Regions from separate parts of the Fructilactobacillus carniphilus genome, predicted to be linked through region 1. Evidence: riboswitches for the same ligand, from Rfam matches in the RefSeq annotation. Region 1 holds a riboswitch; each other region holds the start of a gene.
The links. A riboswitch is a leader RNA that binds a small molecule or an ion and turns the genes downstream of it on or off. The one in region 1 is predicted to bind thiamine pyrophosphate.
Positions count from the first base shown of each region.

Region 1 (7,052 bases):
ATTTCAGGTGGTTAAAAAAGCGGCCGGCTTATTAGCCTTATTAATCACAATTGGTTACGGATCCGCTTTCTTAGAAATTCGGATTGCGCGAGCCCTGCACTGGGCCACGCCGTTCTATGTGACTAGCTATTGGAACTGGTTGTGGGCCATGCTGTTTATTTTACTGACGGTTGCAGCAATTGGGATTAGTCAACGACAACCACGCTGGTGGCCGTTATTGTTACTGGTAGTGTCCCTCGAAATGGGTACCAACCTGTGGCTGGCCCTCGGTGGTACCCATGAATACGGGAATCAAACCCAGTTTGTGCAAAAGTACAATCGGTCCGCTCAACTGGTGAAAACGGATCAGAATCGCCACCGCTTTACTCGGTTAGACGTCAATAACCAATTGTACGTGCACAACTTCAACATTAATTACAACCAGTACAATGACTCCCTCCTGTTTGATTTTTACGGAGTGAATAGTTACACGTCTTCGCTCAACGTTCACACGCACGATGCACTGACAAAGCTGGGCTTGTACAGTCGAAACGAACGGCGGGTTAGTGTCCGAGGCCTAACGCCTGTAACTGCGCAGCTCTTGAGCGTTGGGCGTCAGGTGGACATTAGTTCTGCCGGAAAGCGGCAGATTAAAACCACGTCGACCAACGCTGGCCTCGGTTATGCTGTTTCGGATCAACTGGAACACCTCCGCTTGGCCAACAATGATGTGTACGGTAATTTGAATCGCTTGTTTCAAGCGGAAAGTAATTCTAAGACCACTGTCTTTCATCCCAATGCGGTTCAGCTGGTGCAAGCTCAGAAAAAAGCCGGTCAGTACCGTTATCAAGTTCGGGTGACAGCTGCCAAACCGGGCATGCAGTATCTTGACTTACAACGCGTTAGTCCCAACCAAAAACTGCAGATTCAGGTCAACGGTCAGCCCATTCAGAGTCGCTATCCACAGAATGGAGCAGAGCTGATTGAACTAGGACACAGAAAGGCGCACGAGCAGTTCACGGTGCAGTTCATGAGTAACCGGAAGCTCAATCAACGTGATTTGCAAACGACCTTTGCTATTTATCAGGGTCAAGCGGTAGATCGCTTTAGCCAGGCTACGAGACCTTATCAATTGCACGTGAATCATCCGGACCGCCTTGCCATTCATGGGAACCACTTTACGGGCACGGTCCAAACGACTAAAGCCCGTCCGGTGGTGCTGATTAGCATTCCGTACGATCAAGGATGGACGATTACAGATGGCAATAAACCTGTTAAAATGAAGAGGGCGGTAAACGGCTTGTCACAAGTCCGGTTAACCCCCGGCACTCATCGTTTGACGTTCCGGTACCAGACTCCGGGTCTTAAGGCTGGTTTCTTAATTTCATTAGTGGGATTAATTGGAACCGGACTGGCCGGTTGGTTCTGGCGGAAAAAGCGTACGGTTAGGAGAGATGCATAATGGCAGTAACAGCATATTTAGTAAGACACGGACAAACTTATTTAAACCTCTATAACAAGGTCCAGGGGTGGATTGATTCCCCCTTGACTTCGAAGGGAATTGCGGATGCCCAGGACGCGGGTGACCGGTTAGCCAAGATTGAATTTGACGCCGCCTTTACCAGTGATTCGGGACGGGCAGTGGCCACTGGTCGGGAAATTTTGAAGAAAAATCCGCGTGGGATGGACATCATTACTTACCAATATCCTGAACTGCGAGAACAGTTCCACGGCTACTTTGAAGGGGAAAACCTCGAACAAATGTGGCAGTTCGTGGGGGAACAAGTTGATATTACTAACGAAGCGGGCGTTTTAGACCACTACGGACTGGAACGAGCTCGGGATCTGATTGCCAAGGCGGATCTGTACAACAATGCCGAAAATAATCAACAGTTTTGGGATCGCTTGAACCGGGGCTTTGATCGGATTCGGGAAAATACTGAAGACGGGCAAAACATCCTGATTGTGTCCCACGGGATGACGATTCGATCGATTGTGGATCGATACGCCCCAGAACTCGATGATGGGCAAGCCGCTAAAAATGGTAGTATCACTAAGTTACTGATTCATCCGGAAACCATTGAAGTTGAATACTACAATAAATTAGACCAGGACGTGTAGTTGCTTGGTTCAAGCAACTAGTGCTACAATGACGTTAATCAAATAAAAAGTTGGGGTGCCATGCGCTGAGATTATACCCATTGAACCTGATGTAGTTAACACTATCGCAGGAAACTTTTATCCGGACGGATTCCGTCCCTTAATAATTGTTAATCCCAAAGTTCTCAGCGATTGCTGGGAACTTTTTTTATTTGGTAAATTTAGCTCATGAGAAGGAGATTGACTAATGCAACCAACCGGAAGTAGGCAGATGCAACAGACGGTGGCGGAACTGATGCCACAATTTATGGAGAATTCCTTTGTAAAAGAGATTGCTACGGGAAGTTTATCCCGGGCGGCCGTAGTGAATTACGTCCAACAGGATAATTTGTACTTAGATCGCTTTTTAACCCTGTATCAGCAGGTACTAGGCGCATTAAATCCTAGTTTACTGGAGCAAACGGAACACGACATTCAGCGGGAAAATGGGGCGCATCAGGTGTTACTGAAGGTGGCGCAGACCACGACGGATCAGATTATGACGCCGGTACCGGCTGCTAAGCAAGTCACCAAGGCGTACTTGGAACACATGGAACGCTCAGCTGAACAATCCGCCTTTTTGGGACTCGCCAGCATGCAAGCCTGTCCCGCGGTTTATAGTAAACTGGCGCAACGATTGGTCCAGCAGGGAGCTAATCAGGCGGATAATCCATTTGCCGACTGGATTAACTTCTATGTCGGAACTGATGATGATTTTAACCACACCATGTTTCATGAGTTGGATCAGCTGAGCCCAACCGTAACGGCTGCGGAACGGCAGCAGGCGCAGCAAGTTTTTCGCAAGAGTTGTGAATTAGAACTGGCCTTTTTTACCCAGGCCGAGGAGGATGATTAACATGCCACAATATCCAACGGGACTCACGATTGCGGGCACTGATTCTGGTGGGGGTGCGGGAATGATGGCCGACATCAAAACGATGCAAACCCTTAAAACCTTTGCGACATCGGTAGTAGTCGGATTGACGGCGCAAAATACGGAGGGCGTGCAACGGATTGAAACCGTGGACGCCGCCATGATAGATGCTCAATTTGCATCCGTTGCCGCGGACTTTGACGTTCGGGCCGCTAAAACAGGAGCCCTTTTTGACGCCGAGCACGTGCAGGCGGTAGTGAGAAACCTGGCTCGCTACCACTTTCCAGTGGTCGTCGTGGATCCGGTGATGGTCGCTAAGGGTGGTAGTCATTTGTTAGATGAAGCTGGAATTGCGACTCTTAAAACGGATTTACTGCCGCTAGCCGACGTGGTTACGCCTAATTTACCAGAAGCCGAACTATTAGCCGGCCGTGCGATTCACGACCGGGTAGACGTTTTAAACGCAGCGAAGCAGATTCAGCAGTTGGGAGCTGCCAACGTGGTGATTAAGGGCGGTCACGGGACGGATGCTGTGGTGGCCGATTACGTGAAACTAGCGGATGGTACCGATTACTGGCTGGAAAGTCCCCGAGTTAACACGAACCGAACGCACGGTACGGGCGATACCTTGTCGTCCGCCATCGTCTCCTACGTGGCCCACGGGATGAACCTAAAGCAGGCGATTCGGCAGGCACACAACTACTTAGCTGCAATTATTCCGCATCCGTTGCCACTGGGTCACGGTCACGGACCGTTGAATCACGGGTTATGGGAGGAACATGATGAAATTTAAGCCAGCAATGTTGCAAGTGTACTTGGTAATTGGAACCCAAAACGTGGAGCAGCAACCCGCCCGACTGTTGCAGGTGGTGCAACAAGCGCTCGCTGCTGGAGTCACGGCAGTTCAATTCCGCGAAAAAGACGGGTCTCAATTGGATGCGGCGGCACGGGTACGATTAGGAAAAGCAATCCACCAGTTGACCCAAGCAGCTGATGTTCCCCTGCTAGTTGATGATGACGTTCAGTTAGCGGAACAGATTGGAGCCGAGGGGGTCCACGTGGGTCAGACCGATGATACCGTAGGCCCAATTCGAGCTCAACATCCTGACTGGATCATTGGATTATCGGTTCACAACGAAGCAGAATTGCAAGCTAGTCAAGCTGACCTTCCGCAGGTGGATTATCTAGGCGTGGGACCGGTCTTTGCGACTGATAGTAAACCGGATGCCCAGGCTCCGATTGGCGTAGCCGGGCTTCAAGCGGTGCAAGCACAAACGGAGCTGCCCCTGGTTGCCATCGGTGGCATTAGTGAAACCAACGTCCATGAACTGAGTGCGGTGCCAACCATTGGAGTTTCAGTGATTTCTGCCATTACGCAGAGTTCAGATCTTCAGAAAACGGTGCAGCTTTTAAAAACGAAGGGAGCAACTCATGAAAACTAACCTATTAGCCCAGATTCACAGTCAGACCCCGATTGTCTTAAACGTCGCTAACCACGTGACCCCACAGCGGGTTGCAGATGGAATCAACTACATTGGCGGTTCACCGATGATGGTGGCTGATCCACTGGAAGCAGCTGATTTAGCCCACATTGCTAACACGGTGGTTTTAAACCTGGGGTCAACCAATCCCGTAGCGCAGGAACTAATGCTAACGGCGGGGCAAGCGGCCAATCAGGTGCAACATCCGGTGATCTTTGACCCGGTGGCGGTGGGAGCCACTCCCTTACGGCGCCAACGGACCCAACAACTTTTAGAGCACGTTCAGGTGATGGTGATTCGTGGTAACGCCGGTGAAGTGGCTGCACTGGCCGGGATTAAGTGGGAACAGCACGGAATTGATGCTGGACAAGGAACCGCTGATCCGGTTGAAGTTGCGCAAACGGCCGCCCAACAACTGAACTGTGTGGTGGTAATTTCCGGACCCACGGACATTGTTACGGATGGCACCACGGTGTATCGGATTGCAAATAATGCACCGCTGTTAACCACCAACGTGGGGATGGGTGATGTCCTCGATGGCTTACTGGGGGTGGCCACGGGCGTAAGTGCCGACCTAGAGACCATTGCCACCGCAACGGGCATTTTGCCAGTAGCAGCGGAACTGGCGGCGGAGCGGTATCCCGATGCGCCGTTCTCGTTTATAGCCGAAACTTATAACCAACTCGCCCGCTTAGATGATCAGACCTTGCAACAACGTTTACAACTGCAAAAGAACTAAAAAAAGACCGCTTTCCAACTGGAAAGCGATCTTTTTTAGTCTAAATTGAGGGAGTGATAGCTCTGTAACAGGGCTCCCCGTAATTCAGGATCGTGCGCATACAGGTAAGCACCGTGAATCCCCCGTTTTAAGAGGACGTTCACAGAATTTAAAATGATTTGGTGTTTCATGCGGGTGAATTGTGCTGGATCAGTAACGTCCGTCCGGCGTTTGATCATCTCGTTGTTAGTTTTCTTACTGAGGTCTACCTTGATGCGATGATCAGCAGGGTCCAAATACAACAGGGGACTGAGAATCAGCCCGACGTAGTTCAGATCAAAACCCTGGCAGGTATAAATTGATCCCACTTCGTCAATCGTCTCTGGAATCTCGGCCCAGGGGGTTTGCGTGTAATTATATTGATCCCACGGCATGTGAAAGCCCCCGGTTTCGTGAATGTAGTGTTTGCCCCCGTCTAACGTGGAGGGATAACCGGTGGTCGCGACAATCCGGGACAACCCCACTTCCTGATTGCGGTGCACAATGGCCTGCCGCATCGCTTCGGCATCCGCATAGATGCGAAAGTCATAGTCCTGCCTGGTATTTGCAGGTAATGGGAGTAACTCGCCCGCGCTAAAGGCGTCCATCCAGTGAATTAACTCCGGACTAGCAGTCATGCGAAATTGATGCGTTAAATCGTACTCTGCGTGGGGATAGGGGGCCACAATCCGATTTAACAGTTCTTGGTCCCAGTAATTCTTAGTTTGAATTACCTGGTGAAAGTCAAAGACGCAGATGACCACCCGACTCAGCTTAAGAATCTCTGTCAGCTGGTTGTCGCCGTAAAAGTTGTTGTAGTGATCTGGTTGCGAGAGCAACAAGTGTGCTTCGTCAATCACCACCACGTCGGCGCGTTCGTGCCGTTTGTGCAACTGGTTAATGAAGGAAGTCGGGCGCAGAAAGTTTTTCTTAAGCACGTTTTGCTCGGGCCCGGCCATTTGCTTGTAGACCTTGAGGACCTCGGGGTGGTTGACCAAAAAATAGTTTTTCGTGCCGGAAAACCGACTGTGTTCATTGTGGGCGGCCTGTTGGAGTTCGTAAAAAAGCTGACTGAGAATTACACTTTTGCCCGTCCCACAGTCGCCGTTAATGGTGAAAATGGCCGGGGTAGAGCCTGCTAGATGTTGTTGCGTAAATTGCATAATGCGTTGCACTAACTCTTGTTGTTCCGGGCTTAATTTATGTTGGTTGGGCGCCAACTTGGTGGTTGCTGCATTATTAACCACGTTTACCCTGCTTTCTTTGTAATCCCCAGTTGGTGAAAGCCAGGATGGTGATGATAACCGCAATCACAAACAACAGGGTGTAATCAAGATGGCCGCCCTGAATGGTAGCAGCCATTTGGGCGTTAGCGCCGTGAGCTTGGTTTTGATAAAAGGCTAATCCCGAGGCCAACAGACTGGTCCCCAATGAGCCCGCGTATTGTTGCAACATGTTAAACAGCGAGTTGACGTCGGCCGATTGTTTCACGGGTGCGATTGATTGGGAGTTGGACAGCAGGTTGGCAAAGGCCATGTTCATCCCGATTCGGAGTAACGAGAAGAGTAGCATGAAGGCCATGGGAGTGGCCCACTTGCTCGAGATGCTGAAGCAAAAAGTGGCAATCGTGAAGATAATCATTCCAGAGAGGATTGGTTTAAAAGCGCCGTACCGGTCGTAGGCAAATCCCGCCACGGGAGAAATGGCTCCTCCGATGATGGAACCAGGTAAGAGGATTAAACCAGCCGCTAGGGGAGTGACGTGAAAGACGACTTCTGAGTAAATCGGAATTACAAAGGAAATTCCGATGTTAACGAACATC
Region 1 is NZ_CP097121.1:1,102,267-1,109,318, reverse strand. It holds gene M3M37_RS05625 (YfhO family protein) at 1-1,441, shown strand, start outside; gene M3M37_RS05620 (histidine phosphatase family protein) at 1,441-2,100, shown strand; TPP riboswitch at 2,142-2,230, shown strand; gene M3M37_RS05615 (TenA family protein) at 2,327-2,974, shown strand; gene thiD (bifunctional hydroxymethylpyrimidine kinase/phosphomethylpyrimidine kinase) at 2,976-3,785, shown strand; gene thiE (thiamine phosphate synthase) at 3,775-4,434, shown strand; gene thiM (hydroxyethylthiazole kinase) at 4,424-5,212, shown strand; gene M3M37_RS05595 (DUF2075 domain-containing protein) at 5,248-6,477, opposite strand; gene M3M37_RS05590 (MFS transporter) at 6,470-7,052, opposite strand, start outside.

Region 2 (7,052 bases), 190 kb from region 1:
TAATTGGATCCCGCTCCCTACCTGTCTAACGACACCAATCTTAGGCATGGTGCTGGCCTTCATTCTAATTGGAGTTGGCTGGGCTGGGATTATCATCTACCCATTGGCTTTTGTGATGGATGCGATTCCAGCACAGAATGCCGGAGTCTATCAGGGGCTATTTAACGCCCAAGTTTGTGTCCCGCAAATTGTGGCTTCGCTCCTAAGCGTGCTGATCTTACCGTTGATTGGTAATTCGTTACCGACGTTAATGCTAATTGGGAGTTTGTTCTGGATTGCCGGCACGCTTGCCGTGGGCCTAGTGAAACTTAAATAAAGCTGCGCCAAACAAAAATCCGCTAACCAAACGAGGCTAGCGGATTTTTTTAATCTGTTTTATTGGTGTTCGTGAACCGTTTTGGGTTCTTTAAAGAAGCACACGTATTCAAAGTAGGCTAATAAGAGGCCAGAAACTAAAGCGCCCCAAATACCAGCCATGTAGTACAGACCAAGCACGGCGGTGATTCCAACGGCACTAACCGTTAAAATCAATGACCAACGTTGCATCGTGGATAGTTCTTGGGTGTGACCCATGAAACTAATTCCTAAAACGCCGGCACTTACGAAACCAACGATTCCGATTAATGCATGTAATAAGATAACCATTGCGATTCTCCTTTCTGCGATGTTCCTACCTTTATTTTATCATGTTTCCGCTTTCACGGGGGGAATAATTTGAGCTTGTGAAGGGATTGGGGCGTTAGTTAGTTTTGATTATAAGCTAATTCTAACCAACATCACAAACGGGCTAGAATTACTGGCAGTGCTACCGTTTCGCACTAATCTCTGCTATACTAAGAAAGACGATTATTGATATAAAACAGACACAAAATGTTAATATTTTGGAGGAAACTATATTGAATAATAGCAAGTACGCGTTCCGAGTCATTCCACAAGACGAACGGAATATGAACTACTGGGACATGTTTGCCACGTGGTTTGGCGCGAACGCCAATAACGGGACCTGGTTCATCGGGGGCGTGGTAGCCGCCTGTGGCTTGATTGGTGGGACGACCGCAACGTTAATTGCCGGAGTGCTGGCCTACATCTTTTTGAGCATGTTGGGATACGTGGGTTACCAAACCGGAGCCACGACCACAGTGTTATCCCGGGGATCGTTCGGGATTCGCGGAAGTATTATTCCGTCGCTGATTAACATCACCTTGTTCTTGGGATGGACGGCCGTGAATACCTTCATTGCGGCAACCTCGTTAGCCTTCATTTTCCATAGCCTCTTTAACTGGCCACTCTTTGGTCATCCGGGTGGGAACCTCGGGATGATTGTCGGAATTGGAATTATGAGTGTGCTACACATTTTGAGTATCGTGGCAGGCCAACGTTCCGTGCAGTTAGTGGAACGGATTGGAGTCGTGCTGGTCATCATCTTTGTGATTTTGGAAACGATTGTGGTCTTTAAGAACGTTTCCATGACCGACCTGTTACACTATCGGATTCCAGCGGCACAAAAGATGCCGTTTGGGCTGGGAATCGATACGATTGCCGATGCTAGTCTAGGCTGGGTTACCGGTGCCGCTGACTTTACCCGGTTCACGCGCAAAAAGCACGTGGCCATCAGTGCTCCGTTCTGGGGCGCCCTGCTCGGGTTAATGAGTTTCACGTTGATTGGGATTTGTACCACGATTAGCGTGGCCATGACGTCTGGAAGTTACGATCCGAACAACTCTGATCCTAGTATCATTGCCAATAAGCTTGGCCTTGGCTTCATCGCTATGATTGTGATTGTCTTGACCAGTATGACGGCCAACGCGGTTAACATTCAGGCCGGGGCTTCCGCTTTGAACAACGTCTTTCACAAGGTTAGTTTCAACAAGTCATTGGTTATTATTACGCTTGTTTCCATGTTATTAACCTTTGTGCCGTTGCTAAACGGAAGTTTCTTAGCCTCCTTCACGTCCTTCTTGGACTACACGGGAATGCTGCTGGGACCAATCATCGCCATCATGTGTGTCGATTACTTCCTCTTAAACTGGAAGAATTACACGCCCCAAACCTTGGCTAATCCAAAGGGACAACTCTGGTACCAGGGTGGTTACAACGTGATTGCGATTGTGACACTGGTCTTAGGCGTGATTTTGTACCTGGTTTTGAAGAACATGCCGGTCATTAAAGAGACCGTCGGCGCTACGTTTATCTCGATGATTTTCTCCGCCATTGTCTACTACGGATTGTCCCGTGGTTTTGGCCTAGAAAAAAATACGAAGTAGTAAGAAAAAATATGTTATAATAAGTTCAGAATAAAAAGTTGGGGTGCCACGAGCTGAGATTAAACCCATTGAACCTGATGTAGTTAGGACTGCCGCAGGGAACGATTATCGCGTTTGAAAAGCTGATTGTTACTAGTGCAATCATAAATTCGTTTTTCAAAGCACTCAGCCGTGGTTGAGTGCTTTTTATTATGGCTAAATTACAAACGGAGGACGAAATTATGAAACGCTGGGTATCAGAATGGCATTTGAAAAACATCATTTTAGTAACGTTAATTGGTATTATCACGGGATTGATTTTCTGGATTATGGACCCGATTTACACGGCCGTGACAGCGGTATTAACGCCGTTGGGCTTGGCACCGTTTGCCGGTTCGATCCTGCTCGGATTCTGGACGATGGCTGGTCCACTGGCACTATTGGTAGTTCGGATTCCCGGTTCCGGATTGTTAGCTGAACTGCTGGGTTCTGTCGTAGAAATGTTGCTCGGCGGAATCTGGGGTGCTTCCACGTTGATTTCTGGGTTAATCCAAGGGGTAAGTTCTGAACTTGGATTTGCGGTCACGGGCTACAAGAACTACGGCTGGCTGAGTGTGACGCTGACTTCGATTACCACCACGGTGATTACGTTTGGGTACCAATTAATCAGACAAGACTATGCCGGCTTTAGCGTGGGCTTGATTGCGACACTGTTCGTAGTTGCATTGGTATCCGTCTTCATCTTCAGTGGTGTGCTTTCACTGTTGATTGCGCGGATGTTGGAACGGGCTCATTTGTTGGAAAAATGAGCCATATTTATGAATGATGAAGCGACTGTCAGTGGACGGTCGCTTTTTTATGTCTTTTGGTTTATGGTTGTTTCAATCATGAAATCAAGGAGGAATTACAATGTCAGGAACCCAAAAGTTGACCTCTGAGCGACTAATTTTACGGCCGTTACAGGAAAGCGATACTGCTATGATGTTTTATAACTGGGCCAGTGATCCACGGGTCACCAAATATTTAACGTGGCCAGCACATGAATCCATTGAAATGACGAAAGAAAGTTTGAAAATTCGGCAACCGTGGTATCAGCAGCCTGATTATTATGATTGGGGAATTGTTTTAAAAGAAAATGGCGAGTTAATTGGAACGGTTTCCGTCGTGAATCAAGACCAGCACGTTAAATTGATGGAATTTGGCTTTTGCATTGGTCACGATTGGTGGGGGAACGGCTATACTCCCGAAGCTGTAAAATTAGTGATTGCTTATTTATTTCAAAACAGTGATGTCAATAGAATTGAGATTATTCATGATCGCAGGAATGTGAACTCCGGTAAGGTAATTAAGAAATGCGGATTAACTTACGAAGGAACCTTACGGCAGCGAGGACTTAACACTTCTGGTGTTTGTGATGAAGCAATTTATTCGTTGCTACGTGAAGATTATTGTAAATAATCATGGGTCTTTAAGCATAATTTGCGTTTAAAATTATAATAATGTAAACTTAAAAAATAAAAATTAATCTTTAATAAATAATTTATTAGGAGAAAGATATGAATAGTTTGAGTTCATTTTTAACGACCCTTTCAGGGATTCTATTGTTTACGGCCTTGTTTTCTTTGATAGTTTGGGTTGTAAAGAAATTAAGAAAAAAAGAAACCAAATATTTTGGTTGGTATGCAGTTGTAGTTGCAGTAATTGCAATTATTATCTGGGTGGCGGCTAATCCGATTTAGGTAATTATATTTTAGGACGATGTGGAATTTAATTTTTATAGTTCACATCGTTTTATTATATTTTGCTTGATTAGGTTGACTAAATTTAGAAATAAAGGAGGTTATCAATTGCAGAAATTCAAAAATTCATTTTGGGGAATCACCGCATTTTGGGTCTTGAGTGTCATTTTTATTATTGTATTGATTCCAGCAATTGTGGGGAAATTATTTTTAAGTAATTTGGGGATGATTGGGTTAACCCCACTACATTCCAATAACTTTCAATCGTTTATAATCATTGATTTAATCATGTTGATTGTTTTGATGCTTTTCAATCACTTTTTTTGGAAAGAGAAGATCTTTTGGTTATCTAATGTACCGTTGGGGAAACAATTAGTCGTTGATGGATTGATAGTAATCATATTGGTAGGTCTTTTATACAATATTTTTGCCGTTAAATTTACGTTTAACAATGGCGCTTATATGAACCTCATTAGTGACATTGAAGCTGGTGTTTTGGAAGAATATTTATTTCGAGGGATTTTGTTAATCACACTTCTGAAGTATTTTATTAATGTGCGAAAGTTAGTAAGCTATAAAGGAATTTTGGCTGCTTTATTGGTTAGCAGTTTAATGTTCGCTGTAATGCATTTGGTTAATTTGGTGAGACCATTGTTAGATAGTGAGAACGTAATTAAAGTAGCTGTGCAAATTTTTTTGACGGTATTCGTGGGAATTATTTTGGGGGTTATCTATTTAAGAACGAGAAGTATTATCTTGCCAATGATAGTTCATTTTTGTTTTGATTTTTCCTCTGATTTTATTCAAAATTCGCTTACTTACGTCGGTGGTAATACCGATTTATTTATTCATGCTATTTGTTATATAGTGATTAGTCTTCTTATCTTATTTACTTTTATTAGACCAAGCAATTCCAAGCAGATTCTAAGCAATTTCAAAGTAACTAATTAAGGTTCAGCAAAAGGAGTAGGTTCAATGAGAACCTGCTCTTTTTTAATTTAATTAATCTCCTTTCATCACAAGAAAAGTGATAAGCTATGTAAAACTTATCTACCAAATTAAAAGGAGCATTCCAATGACAGCAGCCCAACATCTCTATGTGATCCCAACTAACCGGGAAGCAGGTGCCAGCATTGCGAGCCTGCTTGATGAAATTAAAATTGCGTTTGCGCAGGGGAAATTAAGTCCGGACCAACTGGTTTTGGTGGTCTTAGATTCCGGGAATGAACACGATTTCGCCGTTAATCATGACCAGTTGCTTCATTCATTAGCTGGCTCTGCAATTAAGGCTTATCACGTAACGGCCGATGATTTTGACCAGTTATTACGGCAAGCAGTAGATCCGGATGTCGTTGACTTGGTCGTGGGAGAAGAATTTTCTTACGGTAAAATGGTTAATAAAATCTCTATCATGGCTAATTTGTTAGGCACTCGGTACGTTCATCGGCGGGATTCGGATGTTTATCTGCAAGCAGATCGGTCGGTAACGCCATTACTGGCAGAATTAGAAGGTTTTGCCATAGACGATAAAGTTAAATTGGTTGGGAGTAGCTACATTGGTGCCTGGGGGATTGATTACTCAGACGTTGAGGATGATCAGGAAACCTTGCGGAAGTTATTTTCTTTGTCCAAGCCGAATTACACAACGGCGCAATTAGATGATTACATTAACAACAAATATGTAGAGGGTTCTAAAGAGACCTTTACTGGGAAACTGACCTTTTCTGAAAAGAAAGCCAATTACATTGATGCCGGTAATTTTGCCCTCAAGGATATCTTTTTAAACGTGCCGGTTTCGCCCGCCAACGTAACTTCAGGAACTGATTATTTGTACCATAATGCGTTGGGTAAATCAGATTGGAAAATGTTGTATCACAACGATCGGGTGATCCATCGCTACAATAAGGACCGCTATGACCGGATTAATCATATTCTCTATGGTGATTCGAAATTGCTGTCGCGACTGATGACCACGGTTACCAAACGGGCGTTGCAGGATCAAACTTTATCCGATGATTTTGCGGTGATGTCCCAACAATTAGCGGATGCGTATGTAGCCGCATTGAAGTCTGACAACTTAAATGATGATTTAAAAGATACTTTTGCTAAATTTGTTGTCGTTTATGCTGCGATTCCGCATGAAAATTATCAAGCGGTGGCTCAACATGTAGCGCAACATGAGGATGAGTATTTAGCTAAAACGGTCCGCGACGTGCAAAATTTTGTGACACTGTTGCGAAAATGGCCGGATGTGATGGCTGAAACTAAGAAGATTTCGTTGCAAGAATTTGAGATTAATGGTTAAACTTAAAGGCCCACCTATTATGAGGTGAGCCTTTATTTTTGGTATTTATTTACGTAAGTCCTTGGCTTCGCTGTGGTATTCTTATTGGTGGTTGAATTAATGAAACGATTAAATAACAATGCGGATGCAGGTAATTTAGAAATCCCGGATTTCAATCGAAACGGTGCGTTTATTGGAAAAAATGTGATTAGGTTATGAACAGAAAATGGGTGGCAATTTTACCAAAGGTGATTGTTTAAATTGAGCAGTTGAGGACGACCTCTGGTTACAAGCATACGATCAAACTGATGTGTGGCCGGCCATTTATGGAATTACAACGCCGGATTTAGCTAATTTTGATTTTGAAGTTAAGCCCAGCACAAAAATGTTAAAAGTTCAAATTAACAAACAAACTGAGGCGAAGATAAAGCAATTAAAAACGGAACTGTCACAAATTCTGCATGTCAATCACGTTACGATTGGCGATTGTATTCGGGAATTGTTGAAGGCAGCTTACCTTAAAAATAACGATGAATATGGTCAGACTATTGCTAAACGTGGTTTCCCAGTCCCTACTGAGAAAAGTGGGAAGGAAAATAAAATTAAAGATTATAATGAACAGCAAAGGGACGAAATGCTGGCGATCATTAATTCAACGCAGCAACAAGTTAACGCTCTGTTAGATAACTTAAAGGAGCAAATTAAGCTTAACGGATAGCGTAAATAAGCATACAAAAAGGGCTCTCTTCCCGGTGAAGAGGGCCCTTTGCTGTTTTCAAAATTAAT
Region 2 is NZ_CP097121.1:1,287,549-1,294,600, forward strand. It holds gene M3M37_RS06440 (MFS transporter) at 1-29, shown strand, start outside; gene M3M37_RS06445 (hypothetical protein) at 47-316, shown strand; gene M3M37_RS06450 (hypothetical protein) at 376-645, opposite strand; gene M3M37_RS06455 (purine-cytosine permease family protein) at 897-2,264, shown strand; TPP riboswitch at 2,294-2,382, shown strand; gene M3M37_RS06460 (ECF transporter S component) at 2,456-3,052, shown strand; gene M3M37_RS06465 (GNAT family N-acetyltransferase) at 3,153-3,701, shown strand; gene M3M37_RS06470 (hypothetical protein) at 3,800-3,982, shown strand; gene M3M37_RS06475 (CPBP family intramembrane glutamic endopeptidase) at 4,091-4,933, shown strand; gene M3M37_RS06480 (DUF6271 family protein) at 5,058-6,287, shown strand; gene M3M37_RS06485 (hypothetical protein) at 6,577-6,984, shown strand; gene M3M37_RS06490 (hypothetical protein) at 7,048-7,052, opposite strand, start outside.
Region 2: another riboswitch for thiamine pyrophosphate. It lies ahead of M3M37_RS06460 (ECF transporter S component); the one in region 1 lies ahead of M3M37_RS05615 (TenA family protein).

Region 3 (7,052 bases), 210 kb from region 1:
GTAAAAAATGTAGATTAGCAATCCAATAACGAACCAGGCCAGCGTCAATAACTTAGCATCATTACTTAGTTCCCAGAAAATCACAAACGAAACTAGCGCTGACAAAGCGGGTAGTACCGGATATAACGGCATCCGGAACTTCGGAACCGGTAAATCCTTACCTTCCCGCGGCCGAAGCGCGTAGATTCCTAGTGAAACGAACATAAAGGAAATTAAGGTTCCAGCAGAAACCAAGTTAGCCAGGAACGTGAACGGTAGCATTGCCCCCACCAACACGGCAGCAACCGTCACCACTAAGAGGGCATTCGCCGGGTTATGCTTCTTGTTTACGCGACCTAATTTCCGGGGCAATAAGCCGTCCCGACCAAAGGCATAGACCAACCGTGAGCTAGCTAGCTGGGTCCCAATTAATGAAGCAAAGATTCCCACGATGGCAACTAACGAGAGCAGGTTAGCCGTCAATAGGTGACCAGTTTGCCGCAAGGCCCAGGCCGATGGTTCGGCATTGCCAGCGTAAGTACTGTATTTGAACATTCCGACGAGGACCAGCGAAACGCCCACAAACAACAGACTTCCGATGATTAACGTCCCTAGAATTCCGCGTGGCATGTTCTTACCGGGATCCTTGGTTTCCGCAGTATTCGATGCAATCACGTCAAAGCCTCCATAGGCCACAAAGACCTGTGCTGCTCCGGCTAAGATTCCAGTAAAGCCTCCAAAGGCCGTGCCTGGACGGTGAGCCGGAATAAACGGATGATAGTTAGCGGGGTGAATGGCAGTCAATCCGACCACAATGAACATCACAACCACAGCCACCTTAAGAATTACCAGCACATTTTCTAACTTGTTAACCCCCGCCATTTTGCGGCTTAACAGCAGACTAACTAAGATAATCGAAAGCGCGGCAAAAAGGTCAAAGACCCCACCTGTTTTCGGGTTATACCCTGAGGCTAGGTACGACGGGAGATGAATCCCAAACTCCCCTAAAAAACCCTGGACGTAAGCTGACCAACCGGATGCCACGAAGGTAATTGCCAAAAAGTACTCGGACAACATTAGCCACCCGGCAATCCAGCCAAACCCTTCGCCAAACAACACGCTAATCCAAGAAAAGGCCGATCCGGCCACCGGTAACGTCGCTGCCATTTCGGCATAGGCTAACGCTGCGAGCCCCGCACCAACTCCGCCGACGAGGAAGGCTAAAGCTACCGCAGGCCCCGTATGTTCCGCTGCCACAATTCCAGGTAGAGTAAAGATAGCGGTTCCAACCACCATTCCTAGTCCCAACCCCAGCAAATCCTTCGTTGTCATATGGGGTTCCAGGCGCGAATCTTGATCTAACAAGCCTTGGGCAGATGCCTTCCGGGTAATCCGTTCCCAAATTTTATTCATAAAAAAACCTCCTTAGCCAAACTGATTAATTATTGACTCATTATAATAGTTAATTTTTTGCAAAGATACACATTTTTCCAAATAAGTTATAATTAACGGAGAGCCAGGCAAAATATTTCCGTTAATTAGCTTAAAACTGAACCGTTTTCGGTTGGAATTTCGTACTTAATAGCGTAGAATAATTATTATTGAGGAACCAAACATACGTTCACGCCAAACAGAAAGGGTGCTTTGAATGGCCACAAATTCAAAAAAGAGCGCGCAAGATGCTCGTCAAGCTGAACTTGACAAAGCTTTAAAACAAATCAAAAAAGAATTCGGAACTGGAGCCATCATGCGGATGGGTGAAACCCCTAATTCTAACGTTGAGGCCATTTCCACGGGGATTCTCTCCCTGGATATTGCCTTAGGAATTGGTGGGTTCCCTCGCGGTCGGGTCGTGGAAATTTTTGGAGCTGAATCTTCCGGAAAAACCACAATTGCCCTGCAGGCCGTGGCCGAATTGCAAAAAAACGGTGGTACTGCTGCCTACATTGATGCCGAAAATGCGATGGATCCGGAGTACGCCAAGGCCCTCGGAGTTAACATCGATGACTTATTACTATCCCAGCCTGGAACCGGTGAGGAAGGTCTGCAAATTGCAGACGCCCTAATTGGTTCTGGAGCCATCGACCTCGTAGTGGTAGACTCCGTGGCTGCGTTAGTCCCGAAATCCGAAATTGAAGGTGACATCGGTGATTCCCACGTGGGACTCCAAGCCCGGTTAATGTCACAGGCTTTGCGGAAATTAACCGCCAATATCAATAAGACCAAAACCGTCGTGATTTTCATCAACCAACTTCGAGAAAAAGTCGGGGTCATGTTTGGAAATCCGGAAACCACTCCCGGTGGTCGGGCTCTGAAGTTCTACTCAAGTGTTCGATTGCGGGTAAGCGGTAGTAAGCAATCAAAGGAAGGCCAAGAAGTCGTGGGGAAAGAAACCAAGATCAAAGTGGCTAAGAATAAGGTGGCACCACCATTCAAGACCGTTGACACGTTGATGAGTTTTGGGCACGGAATCGAACCGGTTGCCGACATGGTGAACCTGGCCGTTGATAAAGATATCATTAACAAGTCCGGGTCCTGGTACTCCTATGGAGAAGAACGACTCGGTCAGGGATTGAACAAGACCGTGGCTAACCTGAAGGAAAAACCAGAACTTGTGGATGAATTAACCCACAAGGTCCGGGTCGCTTACGGGATTGAAAAAGAAGACCCAGAAGCAGAAAAAGATGCCGTAAAAGCTAATGCTAAAGAAACAGCTACAACCAACACTTCAACTAAATCAGAAGAAACCGATTTAGACGTCTAGAGTTACGAAGAGCCCCTTCCAAACGAAGGAGCTCTTTTTGTTTGTCCTAAAAATGGGGCAACAAGCGGTGTCGAGCTAATTGATCCGCTACGACCGCCACGACCAACGCTTTTAAGGCATCACCGGGCAAAAAGACCAGGCTGCTAACCAGCACCTGGGTGAACGGTAAGTTACTTTGCCAAGCCAGATAGCCGGCGCCCACGAGGTTCATCAGCAACATTCCACCCACTAAGTTGGCAACTATAAAGCGCCAGAATAATGGAACGCGGCGTAGGTGCTGCACTAACCAGCCAATTGCGTAAGCACAAATCGGCCAGCTAATGAGATAACCAGCGGTGGGTCCAAAGAAGACCCCAACTCCCCCGCGAAAACCTGCTAACAACGGTAATCCAACTGCCACGAGCAGTAAAAAGAGCGTGACGCTCCAAAAGCCGAGTTTCCGGCCCAAACAGGACCCAGCTAGCATGATCCCCGCCGTTTGAAAGGAAATCGGCACGGGTAAAAAAGGAATCGTAATTAACGGAATCAGTCCTAAACAGGCAATGATTGCAATCATCAGGGCACAATAAGTCATTTCTTTCAGCTTCATAAACAGTTTTCATCCTTTACACGTAGTCTGCTTCTGATTGTGCCAAATTAGGAGAACTTTGCCCACCCTCATTGAGTTAGATGGATTAAAACCGCTCTTTTCGGGCAAACAGTTTCGGCTAAATGTCACTTTTGCTGCCCGACCACCAGCCAAAATCTGGTATACTTAACCTAATCGAATAGCTGGGGTGCCCATTTACGGCTGAGATAATACCCGTTGAACCTGATCTAGGTAATGCTAGCGGAGGTAACCTGACACACAGTTGTCGCAAAAAATTCAACCGTCCCCCAATTTTGGAGGGCGGTTTTTTCGTGGAGGAAGCTATGGAACCAGCAGTCACACTGCAACATTTTAGTTTTAAATATCCGAATCAAACTGAACCCTTGTTTCACGACGTTCAGTTAGAAATTCCCACCGGCCATTTTTGGCTCTTAAGCGGTCCATCCGGTTGTGGAAAATCCACCATCTTAGAATTGATCGCCGGACTTAATGATCAATCCTACCAGGGTGAAATTACGTTACAACACCAGCCACTCCCGGAATTACCGGCAGCCCACCGGTCTAAGACCGTCAGCATGATGTTACAGGATCCCAACCAACAGTTTGTCATGCAGACGGTCGCGGGGGAGCTCCAGTTTGCCCTTGAAAATCAGCAAACGGATCCGACAAAAATTCCGGCTAAGATTCAAGCAGCGCTGGAATTTTGTCACATTGAAGCTTTAGCCGAGCGCAAGGTGCTTTCCCTTTCTGGGGGTGAAAAACAAAAGGCCATTTTGGCCACGATGGTAGCGCTCGATCCCGCTATTTTTCTGCTGGACGAACCGTTTGCCAGCATTGATCCGCATTCCAAACGTGACATTTTGCAACAATTGCACCAGCTTCAGACGGAACACGGCAAAACCATCATCGTTTCCGACCACGATTTAACCGGGTATCAGGACCTAGTAGATCACGTGGTCACGGTCGATGCTAACAAACACGAGCTTCATTTGTTGTCGACAACGGAGCAGACCGAACTATTTACCATCCGCCAACAACCTGCGCAACGCTTCTCGCTTCCTGATCCTCAGGATGCACTTTTTCGGCTCCACGACTATCAAATTTGGTACGGACAAACCCCGTTACTTTCGGTACCCAAACTAGCGATTCCAGCTGGTTGTACCCTGATCACTGGACCAAGCGGCAGCGGGAAATCGACTTTAATCCGGAGCCTAAGCAAACTGCAGAAGTATTCCGGGCAAATCAACCTGCAGCAACAAAACATTCAAAAAATCAAAAACAAACGTTACTACGATCGACTCGGACTGGTTTTTCAATCGGCTCCCGATCAATTCCTACGGGTGACCGTTGCCGAAGAGTTAGAGTTGGCACTCAAAACTAGCCAATGTCCCACATGGAACACTGAGACTGTGAATCAGGCCCTGCACCAGTTACACCTCGAAGGTCACGAACAACAGAGCGTCTACACTCTCAGTGGAGGCCAGCAGAAAAAGCTCCAAATTCTAGTAATGATGATTCGCAATCCCCAGTTGCTGCTTCTGGACGAACCGTTTGCCGGTCTCGATCAAGCTTCTGTGGCCACCGTGCAAGCGTTGTTAAAGCAACAATACCAGGGATCCGACCAGCAGTTACTGGTGATTAGTCACCAGCGCTTTGCCATTCCTCACTTTTACGATTACCACTTACAACTTGCCGAGCACACGTTTACCTACCAGGAGGCCGACTAATGAATCCTGCCTTAAAGTTACTTTTAATTGTCCTAATTGCCTTTGAAATCTCGCTGATTCCGAACCTAACCATTAATTTAGTTCTGATTGTCGTCTGCCTTGGTTATCTAATTTGGAAACAAAGTCGGCAGCTCAAGAAGGTTCTCACGTTTAGCCTAATTGCCCTGCTACCCGCGCTCGGGATTTTCTTCTCACAGCTTTATTACGGAGCAAACGGTCTCTACATGGGAACCGTGCTCTTCACTCGGCTCTACGCCTACGTGTACCTCGGCTTGGGTTTTTCCCTAACCACCCCGATGATCCAGTTAGCCCAAGCGCTAGAACAAAATGCGCACGTCCCGTCCAAGTTCGTGTACGGAGTCTTAGCCGCCATCAACCTGGTCCCGCGGTTTCAACAGGAACTGCAAGTCATCCGCGCCAGCGGTAACATGCGCGGTCAGGTATTACATCCGTGGGGGCCCACGATTTACTTTAAGGCCTTAGTCGTGGCCCTCGGTTGGTCCAATCACCTCGCCCGCGCCATGGAATCACAAGGGTTTGTGGAAGATCAACCGCGAACCTTTGCCACGCCCATCCGCGTCACAAACCGCGACTGGATTACACTAGTTGGCGCTCTCGTCCTGGTCCAACTAGTGCTCTTTCTCGCCCCAGCGTAGGAGGTAATCTCCATGCATAAGCAACAAACCGCTGCTGCCCTGATCGAAGGGTACTTGCACCAAAATCACATCACTCCCGCTGCCATCGTCGACCTGACCCGTGCCTATCAGGGTCAGTACAGTCAGCTTCCGGATTACGCAATCACCCAGAAATGGTTAAACGAATTGTTCCAAAATCCCGTCGTGTGGAAACCCGTGCTACTCGTGATTGAGATGGAACAAGCAGCCTCAACCTTTCCACCCGTCCTAGCTGCCGTTCCTAAGGAAGAACTGTGGCAACCCCAACTCCTCCAAATTGCCGGTGTCAATGGGACGATTGGCATTTCCAACTACTTTGAAATTAAGCTGAATCAGCAACCGCTCATCCGACGTTACTTACCGACGCCCCATCCACTAGCCCTGGCGTTGAGCGCCGCGCTATCAGGACAACTGGCGCAATGGGATTCCTAGAACTGGATTAAATTTTAGTTACAAGCCTAAGTAACCTGCCAGAATTTGCTAAAATAAGACTATTGGTCGCCTAACGATTGCTTGGTTAACGTGACGGTGCTGGTACTGACCAACTGGTCGTGGTGCTGTACGTTTACTTGCCAAACTTGGAGACGATGTCCCTGTTGCAGCGGGGTTGCCACGGCCGTAACTAAACCGGTGCGCACGGCTTTGAGATGATGCGTTTCAATGTTGACGCCTACAGCTGCTTCGTGTTCACCCAGCAGTTGATTAGCGCCGATACTGGCCGCCGTTTCTGCCAGCACGCAGCTAATTCCGCCGTGCATCAAGCCATAGGGTTGCTGGTCCTGTTCGGTTACATCTAGCGTGAGTACTACCCGCTTTGGTGTTACCAGCTCCGTTTGGATGTTTAATAATTCAAGTAAATTCACGTTCTTCACCACTTTCGTTATGTCGCCGTTTTATTCCATTATTACCATTGGAGGTTCTTATGACAACTACCTGGGAAACAATTCCGAATCAATACCAAGATATTCTATTTGAACGTCGCGATAAAGTTGCAAAAATTACGATTAACCGGCCGGAAAAACGCAACGCCTTTACCCCCCAAACCGTCAACGAAATGATTGACGCTTTTGCGCAATGCCGAGACGACGAAACCATCGGCGTGATTATTTTAACCGGCCAAGGTGACCTTGCCTTCTGTTCCGGTGGCGACCAAGGGGTCCGTGGGAACGGTGGCTACGTCGGCAGTGACCACATTCCCCGCTTAAACGTGCTGGACCTGCAACACCTCATCCGGGTCATTCCTAAGCCGGTGATTGCAATGGTTCGCGGTTGGTCCGTGGGAGGCGGAAACGTCTTACAGCTCGTGTGTGACCTGACGA
Region 3 is NZ_CP097121.1:1,307,504-1,314,555, reverse strand. It holds gene M3M37_RS06610 (APC family permease) at 1-1,392, opposite strand, end outside; gene recA (recombinase RecA) at 1,628-2,743, shown strand; gene M3M37_RS06600 (biotin transporter BioY) at 2,790-3,332, opposite strand; TPP riboswitch at 3,506-3,599, shown strand; gene M3M37_RS06595 (ABC transporter ATP-binding protein) at 3,656-5,059, shown strand; gene M3M37_RS06590 (energy-coupling factor transporter transmembrane component T family protein) at 5,059-5,715, shown strand; gene M3M37_RS06585 (hypothetical protein) at 5,728-6,165, shown strand; gene M3M37_RS06580 (PaaI family thioesterase) at 6,225-6,596, opposite strand; gene menB (1,4-dihydroxy-2-naphthoyl-CoA synthase) at 6,656-7,052, shown strand, end outside.
Region 3: another riboswitch for thiamine pyrophosphate. It lies ahead of M3M37_RS06595 (ABC transporter ATP-binding protein); the one in region 1 lies ahead of M3M37_RS05615 (TenA family protein).